One region of the Acidiphilium cryptum JF-5 genome, then DNA from elsewhere that is predicted to be linked to it. Evidence: predicted binding sites of a transcription regulator. Region 1 holds the regulator's gene; the other holds the start of a gene.
What was found. The regulator HrcA, encoded in region 1, represses chaperone genes, less so after heat shock. The targets are predictions, from matches to a motif close to GTTNGCACTCNCNNNNNGNGAGTGCNAAC.

Region 1 (6,296 bases):
CCAGGATAACACGATCATCGGCAATACCTGCCTCTACGGCGCAACCTCGGGCCGGCTGTTCGCCGCCGGCCAGGCGGGCGAGCGCTTCGCGGTGCGCAATTCCGGCGCCGTGGCGGTGGTCGAGGGGGCAGGGTCGAATGCCTGCGAATACATGACCGGCGGAACGGTCGTGATTCTCGGGCCGGTGGGCGACAATTTCGGTGCCGGCTTCACCGGCGGCATCGCCTTCGTCTACGATCCGGCCGCCGATTTCGAGCTGCGGGTCAACCCCGACACGCTGCTCTGGAATCGGGTGACGGAGGCCTACTGGGCGCAGCATCTGCGCGACCTCGTGACCGAGCACGCGCGCGAGACGCAGAGCCTCTATGCCGAGCGCCTGCTCAACGAGTGGGAGCGCACGCTGGCGCGGTTCTGGATGGTGGTGCCGCGCGACTATGCGCGCTTCCTGCCGGTTCCGATGACGGCGCCGGCGGTGGAGAAGATTCCGGCCGAGTAACCGGCCGGAAGATCTTCAGCCGAGATGCGCCGCGGCGAACTGCCGCAGCGCCCGGTAGCGGTGGCTGATCGCCGATTTTTCCGCCTTGTCGAGTTCGGCGAAACTGCGCGTCTCGCCGAGCGGCACGAAGACCGGATCGTAGCCGAAGCCGCCATCGCCGCGCGGCGCGGGGGCGATGCGCCCGCGGCACCAGCCGAGATAGGTGAAGGTCCGTCCTTCGGGTGTCGCGAGGCAGATGGCGGCGGCGAAGGCGGCGCGGTCGTCCGCCCGGCTGGCGGCGATGATGTTCGCCATCGCCGCGGCATAGCCGCCCGCCTCCTGCGCGAAGCGCGCCGAGCGCACGCCGGGCGCGCCGCCGAGGGCGGCGACCTCCAGCCCCGAATCGTCGGCGATCGCCGCGAGACCGCTCGTTGTCGCCGCCGCGAGCGCCTTGATCCGCGCATTGCCGGCGAAATCCGGCGCGTCCTCCACCGGCTCCTTCAGGCCGAGCGCGCCGGAAGATACACAATCGAGCCCGTGCGGGGCGAGCAGCAGGGCGAATTCGGCGAGCTTGCCGGCATTGTGGGTGGCGATCACCACCCGCTGGCCGCGTTCGAGCCGCATCGCCGCCTCAGGCCGCATCGAGGGCCGCGCGCTGTGCCGCGAACAGCTCGGCGGTGCCCTTGCGGGCAAGGCCGAGCAGGGTGCCGAAGGTCGCCTCCTCGAAGGTCGCCCGTTCGGCGGTCGCCTGGATCTCGACGATGCCGCCCGTGCCGGTGAGGACGAAATTGGCGTCCGCCTCGGCGTTGGAATCCTCGGCGTAATCGAGGTCGAGCACCGGGACGCCCCCGAACACGCCGCAGGAGACGGCCGCAACCTGGCCAATCAGCGGGTCGGTCGCGATCACGTTCGCCTTGCGCAGCGTGCGAATCGCGAGCGCGAGCGCGACCCAGGCGCCGGTGATCGCGGCACAGCGCGTGCCGCCATCGGCGTTCAGCACGTCGCAATCGAGGGTGATGGTCATTTCGCCCAGCGCCGTGCGGTCCACCACCGCGCGCAGCGAGCGGCCGATCAGCCGCTGGATTTCCTGTGTGCGGCCGGACTGCTTGCCGCGCGCCGCCTCGCGGTCGCCGCGGGTGTGGGTCGCGCGCGGCAGCATGCCGTATTCCGCCGTCACCCAGCCCTGGCCGGCGCCGCGCAGGAAGCCCGGCACCCGGCCCTCCACGCTCGCCGCGCACAGCACCTCGGTGCCGCCCATGCGGATCAGCGCCGAGCCCTCGGCATGGCGGGAGAAGCCGGTGACGATCTCCACCTGGCGCAGCGCATCGGCCATGCGGCCGCTCGGTCTCTTGATTTCGGGCATGAAGCCACTCCTGTCGGCTGAAACGTGTCGCTTGATTTTCGCCCCGCGATACCCGACTCTGGCGCCATGGACCAGACATCCAAGCGTTCCTCCGCCCGCGCCGGCCGGCCGAAGCCGGCGGTCGGGCCGGTGCGGCTGCCGCCGGGGCTTGATGAACGCTCCGCCGCGGTGCTGCGTGAAATCGTCGAGCAATATGTCGAGACCGGCGAGCCGGTGGGCAGCCGCACGCTCTCGCGCCTGCTGCCGATGGGCCTGTCGCCGGCGACGATCCGCAACGTCATGGCGGACCTGACCGATGCCGGGCTGCTGTTCTCGCCGCATATCTCGGCCGGACGGCTGCCGACCGAGCGGGGCTTGCGCCTCTTCGTCGACGGTTTGCTGCATTTCGGCGAATTGTCGGACGAGGAGCGCGAGCGGATCGAGGCGGCGCTTGCCCAGTCCGGCCGGTCGATCCAGGACACGCTCACCGAGGCCTCCGCCCTGCTCTCGGGCCTGTCGCAGGCGGCCGGGATCGTGCTGGCGCCGAAATCGGAAGGGGCGGTCAAGCATATCGAATTCGTGCCGCTGAGTTCCGGCCGCGCCCTCGTCGTGCTGGTCTCGGCGGATGGCCAGGTCGAGAACCGGGTGATCGAGACGCCGCCCGGCGTGCCGCCATCGGCGCTGCAGGAGGCGAGCAACTACCTCAATGCCCAGCTCTCCGGCCTGTCGCTCGGCGAGCTGCGCGTTCGCGTGGCCGACGACATGAGGGCGGACCGCTCGGCGCTGGACGATCTCGCCGCCGGCATCGTCGAGGCCGGTCTCGCGACCTGGTCGGACGAGGGCAGGGGCGGTTCGCTGATCGTGCGCGGCCAGGCGCGGCTGCTCGCCGATGTCGACCAGCTGGAAAAACTCGCCTCGGTGCAGCAGCTCTTCGAGCGCCTGGAGGCGCAGGAGACGATGCTGAAGCTGCTCGAACTGGCCGAGCGCTCGGAAGGCGTGCGCATCTTCATCGGCGCCGAAAGCGGGCTGTTCGGCGCCTCCGGCATGTCGATGGTGGTTGCCCCGGCGCGCTCGCGCGATGACCGGATCGTGGGCGCGATCGGCGTGATCGGGCCGACGCGGATCAATTACGGGCGCATCATTCCCGTGGTGGATTACACCGCGCGGGTGATCGGGCGGCTGCTCGGATGAGCCTGTTCTTCGACGATCTGGCGGTGGGCACCCGCTTCGAAAGCGGCACGACGACGCTCGATGCGGCGGCGATCCGGGAGTTCGCCGCGCGATACGATCCGCAGCCCTTCCATCTCGACGATGCGGCGGCGCGGACGACGCTGTTCGGCGGGCTCGCCGCCTCGGGCTGGCACACGGCGGCGGTGACGATGCGGCTGCTGGTGGAGAGCGTGCCGATCGCCGGCGGGCTGATCGGCGCCGGGAACGATATCTCCTGGCCCCGGCCGACGCGGCCGGGCGATGTGCTGCGCGTGGTTACCGACGTCGTGGAGATGACCCCCTCCGCCTCGCGCCCCGATCGCGGGCGGGTGGTGATGCGGTCGGAAACGCTGAACCAGAACGGCGAGGTGGTGCAGATCCTGCTCGCCCGGCTGGTGGTGCCGCGGCGCGCGCCGTAGCCACTCATCCGCGACCGAGCACCATGCCAGGGCGACGCCGGTCCGGCGATGAGGCCGCCGGCGCGGCGCGCCCGGTCTTGACGCTGCCGCCGCAAGTATGATTATTTTTTTATCGATAGCAGAAATAATCAATCTCAGGCGGGAACGTGGTCACAGATCGAGGCGACCGGCCATCCGGCGACGATACCGAACTCGTCACCCGGGTGGCGTGGCTCTACTACGAGGCATCCCTGACCCAGGCGGAGATCAGCGCGCAGCTTCGCATTCCGCCGGCGCGCGTGCAGCGGCTGATCGCCGGCGCCGCGCGCAGCGGCCTCGTGCGGATCCTCATCGAGGGTGATCTCGCCGGCTGCCTCGGCCTGGAGCGGACGCTGATCGAGCGCCATGGCCTGACCTATTGCCGGGTCGTTCCCGCGCTGCCCGACGCTCCGGCCGCGGCGGGCGGCGCCGCATCGTCCCGCGTCATTTCCTCGCTCGGCCGCGCGGCGGCGGCGTTTCTTCATGAAACCTTCGCCCGCGGCCAGCATCGTGTCGTCGGGTTCGGGCATGGCCGCACCATGGCCGCGACGGTCGAACACCTGCCGCGCGAGCCGCGGGAGGGGCTGAAGGTCGTCTCCATCATCGGCGCGCTCGCGCAGCGGATCGACGCCAACCCGTTCGACGTGATCCACGCGCTGGCGGAAAAGACCGCGGCGGCGGCCTATCTGCCGCCGGTGCCGTTCTATGCCCAGTCGCGCGCCGATCGCCGGGTGCTGCTGCGCCAGCGCGGCGTGGCCGAGGCGTTCGCCGTGGCGGCGGAGGCCAGTCTCTATGTCATGGGCATCGGCGAGATCGGGCGGACGGCGTCGCTCTGCCAGACCGGCATGCTGCTGCCCGAGGAACTGGAACAGGCGCGGCGCGACGGCGCGGTGGCCGAGGCGCTGGGCTCGTTCTTCGACGCCGGGGGGCGGCGCATCCGCACCGAACTGCATGACCGGCTGATCGGCATCGATCTCGCCGAAAGCGGCGATCGCGAGGTCGTCGCCGTGGCGGGCGGGATGGAGAAGCAGGCCGCGATTGCCGCGATGCTGCGCGGCCGGCTGATCACCGGGCTGATCACCGACGAGCGGACCGCTTCGTCCCTGGTGGCGGACAACGACGACGACGCGGCGCGTGGCGCGTCCCGCAGGGTGGCGAAGGCGTGACGCGCCGGCGATTCGCGCGCGCGAGACAGGGAGAACCGCCGTGGAGGCCGTGATCGGGCTTGACTGCAGCACCAGCGCGGTCAAGGCGCTGGCCTTCGACCGGCAGGGAAGCGTGCTGGCCATCGGCCGTGCCCGGCTCCCCTTCGCGCCCGATGCCGAAGGCCGGTTCGAGCAGGACCCGGAATACTGGTGGCGGGCCTGCCGCGCGGCGCTCGCCGAACTGGCCGCGGGGCTCGACGGGATCGAGATCGCCGGGCTGGCGATCGCCAACCAGCGCGAGACGATCGCGCCGCTCGATGCCGGTTTCCGGCCGGTTCGGCCGGCGATCCTGTGGCTCGACGGGCGGGCGGCGGGCGATGCCGCGGCGATGGCGGAGGCCCTCGGCGCCGACCATCTGCACCGGGTTACCGGCAAGATCCCCGACCCCAATCCGGCGCTTTACAAGCTGGCCTGGATGCGCCGCTGCGAGCCGGAGCGGCTCGGCGCCAGCGCCTGGTTCGCCGAGGTGCATGGCTATCTGGTCCAGCGGCTGACGGGCCGGTTCGCGACCAGCACCGCATCGGCCGATCCGCTCGGCGTCTATGATCTCGCGGCGAAGCGCTACGCGGACGACCTGCTCGACGCGATCGGGCTGTCCGCCGCGCGGTTCGCGCCGGCGCTGCCGCCCGGCACGAAGCTGGGCGGCCTGACCGCCGAGGCCGCGCGCGCGACCGGCCTGCAAGAAGGGCTGAAGGTGATTGCCGGCGCCGGCGACGGCCAGGCGGCCGGTCTCGGCGTGAACGTGATGGAGCCGGGCCGGGCCTATCTCAACCTCGGCACCGCCGTGGTCGCCGGAATGCGGAGCGCGAGCTACCGGGTGGGGCGCGGCTTCCGCACCATGATCGCCGCGGATGGCGAGGGCTATATCCTCGAAACCTCGCTCCGTTCGGGCACGTTGCTGTGCGACTGGCTGACGCGCGACATCCTCGGCGGCGATGCAGCACTGCTCGCCGAGCTCGAACCCGCGGCGGCGGCGCTGCCGCCGGGATCGGACGGGGTGATGATCCTGCCCTATTTCCTCGGGGTGATGACGCCGCACTGGGACGGCGCCGCGCGCGGCGCGATCGTCGGGCTCGCGCCGCATCACGGCAGGGCGCATCTCCTGCGGGCGCTGTACGAAGGCATCGCCCTGGAGCAGGCCGGGGTGATGGCGCGCATCGAGGCCGAGGCCGGGCTCGCCGCGCGCGAGATCGTCGCCATCGGCGGCGGCGCGCAAAGCGACCTCTGGTGCGCGATCCTGGCCGACGCGCATGGCGTGCCGGTGCTGAGATCGGCGACGGTCGAGGCCACCAGCCTTGGCGCGGCGATGGCCGCCGCCGTCGGCGCGGGCTGGTATTCCGGATTTGCCGAGGCCGCATCGGCGATGGCCGGCGCGGTGACCGCGCGCTTCACCCCGGATGCAGGCCGCGCCGCCCTCTATGCCCGCCTGCGCCGCGCCCATGCCGGGCTCTATCCGGCGCTGCGGCCGTTCGGCGCCGCCCCGTTGACCTGAAAGGATACCACGATGAAGGCTCTCTACATCCGCGGCGTGCGGGACATCACGATCGGCGATGCGCCCGAACCCGTGCCGGGAAACGACCGCATTGCCGTCGAGGTCGCCGGCGTCGGTGTCTGCGGCAGCGACCTGC
Region 2 (6,296 bases), 920 kb from region 1:
CTCATAGAATCCGTTGGACGGTTTCGATGCGGCATAGTTGAAATGCCGCATCTCCAGCCCGGCGAAGACGTGCCAGACATTGTCGAGCCGCCAGTCGGCGCCGAGCCGCACGGCCTCCTCGCCGCTGGTGCCGAAGCTGCCGGAGAATCCGAGCGCCGGCGCCGAAACGCCGCCGCCCACCACTGCCAGTCCCTCCGCCGAGGCGGAGAGCACGAGCCGCCCCGTCGCCGCATAATCGAGCTTCGCGCCGAACCCGGCCAGCGCCGCGTGATAGAAACTGCCATAGCCGCCGCTGCCGCCGATATTGCGCGACCAGCTCTGATAGCCGGCGGCAATGAAGGGCAGCACGCTGACCGCGTGGCTCAGCGGCACGGCAACGCCGAGCTGGACCTCGACATGGTTGAACCGCGCCGCTTCGGACTGGTCGTATGGCACGAGCCCCTGCGACGTTCCCTGCAGGTAGCCCTGATATCCCAGCGCGCCGCCCGAGAAATCGTAGACCACGCCGGTATAGACGTCCGGCAGGCCCAAGGCCGGGCCGAGCCGCGAGGCGCCGAGGCTGAACCCCGGCAGCACGCCGCTCTCCTGGTCGGAGGTGTTGTCGAACCCTTCGTGATAGCTGTACCCCGTCGCCGTGATGCCGAGCGAAACCCGGGTCTCGGCCGCGGCAATCGCCGGGTTCACGCCCTGCGCCCGCGCGCACGGCGCGAGCCGCGCCAGCGCGAGAGCCAGTCCGAGCGCACAAAGGATATTCCTCGTCACAGCCGCCATTCCAGATCAATCTTGCGTAACACAATTTATCGCAAGAAAACCTGAACGTCTGCTTAACTTTGAGATGCCGGCGCGAATTCCACACATGTCACCCATCCGCCACGCCATGGCCGCGCGGGTCAGTGAAGCTGGAACATATGCGGGCTGCGCATCTCCCCTGGCGTGATCAGCGCGGCCGTGCCCACCCGCACCGAATGCAGCTTGCCCTCGATCTGCCGGCTCCAGAAATCGAGGAACCGGTGCAGCACCGGGTAGCGCGGCGCGATATCGAGGTCCTGCCACACGAAACTCTGCAGAACGCCCGGATGGTCGGGCAGATGGTAGAGAATCTCGGCGGTCGTCAGCCGGTATCCCTCGAGCTGTCGGCTCAGTGTCATGATCTGTCTCCGTCGCACTGTCATCGGCGGGCCGTGCGAGTCCGCTCCTCCTGACCATGACGATGCCATGACACCCCCGGGGGTTGGCAAGAAAAATCTTTCTTATCAACACTTTAGCACTCACCTCGGGCAATTGCTGCCGGACTTGACATCGGTTGCCCACAACACTATCCCTTTGGCACTCTCCCGGTGAGAGTGCTAGCAAGCATCCGGTGCCTATCGAGAGGGCCGGCGCTGCTGAGCCCGTCACTGTTGCAACAGACTTCTGAAGTCAGGAGCGAGCCACATGAAATTCCGTCCCCTGCACGACCGCGTGGTCGTTCGCCGGCTGAACGCCGAGGAGAAGACCGCCGGCGGCATCATCATCCCCGACACCGCCAAGGAAAAGCCGATGGAAGGCGAGGTCATCGCCGTTGGCCCGGGTGCCCGCAACGAGGCCGGCGCCGTCGTGGCGCTCGACGTCAAGGCCGGCGACCGCATCCTGTTCGGCAAGTGGTCGGGCACCGAGGTCAAGATCGACGGCGAAGAGCTGCTGATCATGAAGGAATCCGACATCATGGGCATCATCGAGGGTACGGCTTCGAAGAAGAAGGCCGCCTGATCACCCCCGGTTTCCCCTCCGATATCGCATAAAGGAAGTTACACATGGCTGCTAAAGACGTCCGCTTCTCGGCCGACGCCCGCGAACGCCTCATCCGCGGTGTCGACCTGCTCGCCAACGCGGTGAAGGTCACCCTCGGCCCCAAGGGCCGCAACGTCGTCATCGAGAAGAGCTTCGGTTCGCCCCGCATCACCAAGGACGGCGTGACGGTCGCGAAGGAAATCGAACTCGCCGACAAGTTCGAGAACATGGGCGCGCAGATGGTGCGCGAAGTGGCCTCGAAGACCAACGACCTCGCCGGTGACGGCACCACCACCGCGACCGTCCTCGCCCAGGCGATCGTCCGCGAGGGTGCGAAGGCGGTTGCCGCCGGCATGAACCCGATGGATCTGAAGCGCGGCATCGACAAGGCGGTCAACGCCATCGTCGACGAGCTGAAGAAGCGCACCAAGAAGATCACGACCCCGAGCGAAACCGCCCAGGTCGGCACCATCTCCGCCAACGGCGAGGCCGAGATCGGCAAGATGATCTCCGAGGCGATGCAGAAGGTCGGCAACGAGGGCGTCATCACGGTCGAGGAAGCCAAGGGCATCCAGACCGAGCTCGACGTCGTCGAGGGCATGCAGTTCGACCGCGGCTACGTCTCGCCCTACTTCATCACCAACCCGGAGAAGATGGTCGCGGATCTCGACAATCCGTACATCCTGATCCACGAGAAGAAGCTCTCCGGCCTGCAGCCGATGCTGCCGCTGCTCGAAAGCATCGTCCAGTCCGGCAAGCCGCTGCTGATCATCGCCGAGGACGTCGAGGGCGAGGCGCTGGCCACCCTGGTCGTCAACAAGCTGCGTGGCGGCCTCAAGATCGCCGCCGTCAAGGCGCCCGGCTTCGGTGACCGCCGCAAGGCCATGCTGGAAGACATCGCGATCCTCACCGGCGGCCAGGTCATCAGCGAAGATCTCGGCATCAAGCTCGAGACCGTGACGCTGAACATGCTCGGCCGCGCGAAGAAGGTGCTGATCGAGAAGGAAAACACCACGATCGTCGAAGGTGCCGGCAAGAAGGCCGACATCACCGGCCGCTGCAACCAGATCCGCGCGCAGATCGAGGAGACCACCTCGGACTACGACCGCGAGAAGCTGCAGGAGCGCCTGGCGAAGCTGGCCGGCGGCGTTGCCGTCATCCGCGTCGGCGGCGCCTCGGAGACCGAGGTGAAGGAGCGCAAGGACCGCGTGGACGACGCGCTGCACGCGACCCGCGCCGCCGTCGAGGAAGGCATCGTCCCGGGTGGCGGCGTGGCCCTCGCCCGCGCCTCGCTCGCGATCAACAAGCTCAAGGCCGATAACGACGACCAGCGCTTCGGCATCGACATCATCCGCAAGGCGGTGCTCGCGCCGATGCGCCAGATCGCCGAGAACGCCGGCGAAGACGGCGCCGTGATCTCCGGCAAGGTGCTCGACAACGACGACTACAGCTTCGGCTTCGATGCCCAGTCCGGCGAGTTCAAGGACATGGTCAAGGCCGGCATCATCGACCCGACCAAGGTCGTCCGCACCGCGCTGCAGGACGCCGCCTCGGTCGCCGGTCTGCTCATCACGACCGAAGCGATGGTCGCCGAGCGTCCGGAAAAGAAGGCCCCCGCCGGTGGCGACGCCGGAATGGGCGGCATGGGCGGCATGGGCGGCATGGATTTCTGATCCGCCGCTCCAGGCTCAGGCCGGGATACCGGAAAGCCGTGGGGGCAACCCCACGGCTTTTCTCTTGAGCCCCGCCTGTTGCGCCGCGCCGCCGTTCAGCCCCGCCGCCGCTCCAGCCCGAACGCCCAGGCCGCCACCGCCAGCCCCGCCAGCGCGAGCGCAGCGCCCAGCAGCGGCAGGCTCCGATAGCCGATCCCGGCGCCCAGCGCCGCCCCGCCCAGCCACGCCCCGCCGGCATTGCCGAGATTGAACGCCCCCTGGTTGATCGTCGAGGCAAGGTTCGGCGCATCCCGCGCATGGTCGATCACCCGCGTCTGCAACGGCGAGACCAGGGTGAACACCGCCATCCCCCAGCCCGCCATCACCAGCACGGCCAACAGGCCGAACGGCAGCGCCGCCCGCAGCGCCACCAGCAGCACGGCGATCGCCGACAGCGTCGCGACGATCGTGCGCGCCGCATGCCGGTCCGCGAGCCGCCCGCCGAGCAGCCCGCCCGCCGTCAGCCCGGCGCCGAACACCAGCAGCGCCACGCTCACCCAGTGCGGCGACAGCCCGCCCACCCGTTCGAGCATCGGCGCGATATAGGTGAACACGCTGAACAGGCTCGCCGAGCTCAGCACCGCCATCAGCATGGCGAGCAGCACCTGCGACCGTCCGAGAATCCGCACCTCGTTGAGCAGCCTGGCCGATCCCGCCCGCAGGTCGCGCGGCAGCAGCAGCGCGATCGCCGCCATCGCGACAAGGCCGATCGCCGCCACCACCCAGAAGGTCGCCCGCCATCCCGCCGCCTGGCCGAGGATGGTGCCCGCCGGCACGCCGAGCACATTGGCGAGCGTGAGGCCGAGAAACACCAGCGCCACCGCCCGCGCCCGCTTCTCCCGCGGCGCCAGCTCCGCCGCGACGACCGAGCCGATCCCGAAGAACGCCCCGTGCGACAGCGAGGTGACCACCCGCGCCGCCAGCATCGTGTCATAGCCCGGCGCCAGCGCGCAGAGCGCGTTGCCCAGCACGAACACGCCCATCAGCCCGAGCAGCGCCGCCCTGCGCGGCCACCGCCCGACCAGCACCGCGAGGAACGGCGAGCCGAAGCTCACCCCCAGCGCATAGGCGCTGACCAGAAATCCCGCGCGCGGGATCGAGACCGAGAAATCGCGCGCGAGATCGGGCACCAGCCCGACGATGACGAACTCGCTCGTGCCGATGGCGAAGCTCGCGACGATGAGCGCGAGCAGGGGAAGTTTCATGCCGGAATTCCGCGAAAAGGGAACGGCAGTGAACACGCCGCCGGCGCCGGCGGCAACGCCCGCCGGCGGAACTCAGCCCCGTGTCTGCGGATTGTCGAAGCGCGGCGAGCGCATCCGGTGGATCGCCGCCTTCAGCGCATCGGCGAAATCCCGCCGCTCCGCATCCCCCAGCGCCATGCCGACGATCTGCCGCGCCTCCCGGTTCGCCACCGAGACGATCGGATTGGTCCCCGCCTGTTCCTCGACATCGACGCGCAGCCACCCCGCCTCCAGCCGCACCTCGCTCCTGCGCCCGCCCGGCGTGGTGCGGGTGATGGTCAGCGCCTCGTCGGTCAGCACGATCACCTCGGACGCCTTCGCCCCGCGCATGTTCATCCCGTAGAGCGTGACGGCGAGGATGAGATCGGCCCCGTTGAACCCGATCACCGGCATCGCGCCCAGCCGCCACATCAGGCTGGTCACCAGCAACGAGCCGGTCGCCATCACCCCGAACACGACGAACATGCCGCGCCGGCTCATGCTCCGGTGCGGCGTCAGCACCGCCTGGAAAATCGGCCGTCCCTGTCCGGCCATACCCAACGCTTCCGCCATGACGTTATCTTCGCATCGAATGCGCATTCCGCAAGCATGGATGCTTGCCAAAATCCCCCCCGCCCCGCACAAATCGCGGATGCCGACCGCCACCGAACCGCCCCCCAAGCGCCGCCCCACCGTCCCGCAGGCCCGCGTGCGCAGGATGAAAACGGCGGATATCCGCCCCTTCCTCGAAGCCATCTCGGCCGGCAACCCCGAGCCGCGCACCGAGCTCCACTACGCCGACCCGTTCTCGCTGCTCGTCGCCGTCGTCCTATCCGCGCAGACGACCGACGCCGCGGTGAACAAGGCGACCCCCGGCCTGTTCGCCGCCGCCCCCACCCCGGCGGCGATGGCGGCCCTCGGCGCCGAGGGCATCGGCCCGCATATCCGCTCGATCGGCCTCTGGCAGTCCAAGGCGAGGAACGTCGCCGCCCTCGCCGAGCTCCTCGTCGAGCGGCATGGCGGCGCGGTCCCCGCCGAGCGCGAGGCGCTCGAGGCCCTGCCCGGCGTCGGCCGCAAGACCGCGAATGTCGTGCTCAACGAAATCTTCGGCCAGCCCACCATGGCGGTGGACACCCACATCTTCCGCCTCGCCAACCGCACCGGCCTCGCCCCCGGCAAGACCGTGCGCGAGGTGGAGGACGGCCTGGTCAGGCGCATCCCGCCCGACCTGCTGCGCCGCGCCCATCACTGGCTGATCCTGCACGGGCGCTATGTCTGCAAGGCCCGCCAGCCCGAATGCTGGCGCTGCCCCGGCGCGCAATGGTGCGTCTTCACCCCCAAACCCGCGGCACCCGCGAGGGGCCGCCGGGCATGAGCGCGTCCTCCGGCTTCCGCCTCGCGAAGACCCTCGGCCTCGCCGCCGTCGTCGCCTCGGCCGTCACCCAGGAATACGGCGCCGGAATCAACTTCGTCGTCCCCCAGAGCCTCGGCGTCTATCCCGGCATCGGCGCGCTGGTGCCGCTGGCGATGTTCGCGACCGGCCTCGTCATCTTCCTGAAGGTCTTCCTCTACGCCCGGTTCTCCCGCGCCA

Region 2: a site for HrcA is predicted at 1,323-1,351, ahead of groES (co-chaperone GroES). Genes of this name have one in related genera too.

Annotation. Positions count from the first base shown of each region.
Region 1 covers NC_009484.1:1,830,908-1,837,203, reverse strand. The annotation lists gene gltB (glutamate synthase large subunit) at 1-496, shown strand, start outside; gene rdgB (RdgB/HAM1 family non-canonical purine NTP pyrophosphatase) at 512-1,099, opposite strand; gene rph (ribonuclease PH) at 1,107-1,838, opposite strand; gene hrcA (heat-inducible transcriptional repressor HrcA) at 1,905-3,008, shown strand; gene ACRY_RS10730 (MaoC family dehydratase) at 3,005-3,445, shown strand; gene ACRY_RS10725 (sugar-binding transcriptional regulator) at 3,592-4,629, shown strand; gene ACRY_RS10720 (xylulokinase) at 4,670-6,160, shown strand; gene ACRY_RS10715 (zinc-dependent alcohol dehydrogenase) at 6,173-6,296, shown strand, end outside.
Region 2 covers NC_009484.1:2,753,357-2,759,652, reverse strand. The annotation lists gene ACRY_RS15025 (hypothetical protein) at 1-771, opposite strand, end outside; gene ACRY_RS15020 (usg protein) at 891-1,148, opposite strand; gene groES (co-chaperone GroES) at 1,435-1,749, shown strand; gene groL (chaperonin GroEL) at 1,794-3,443, shown strand; gene ACRY_RS15005 (MFS transporter) at 3,539-4,687, opposite strand; gene ACRY_RS15000 (DUF2244 domain-containing protein) at 4,760-5,278, opposite strand; gene nth (endonuclease III) at 5,424-6,080, shown strand; gene ACRY_RS14990 (APC family permease) at 6,077-6,296, shown strand, end outside.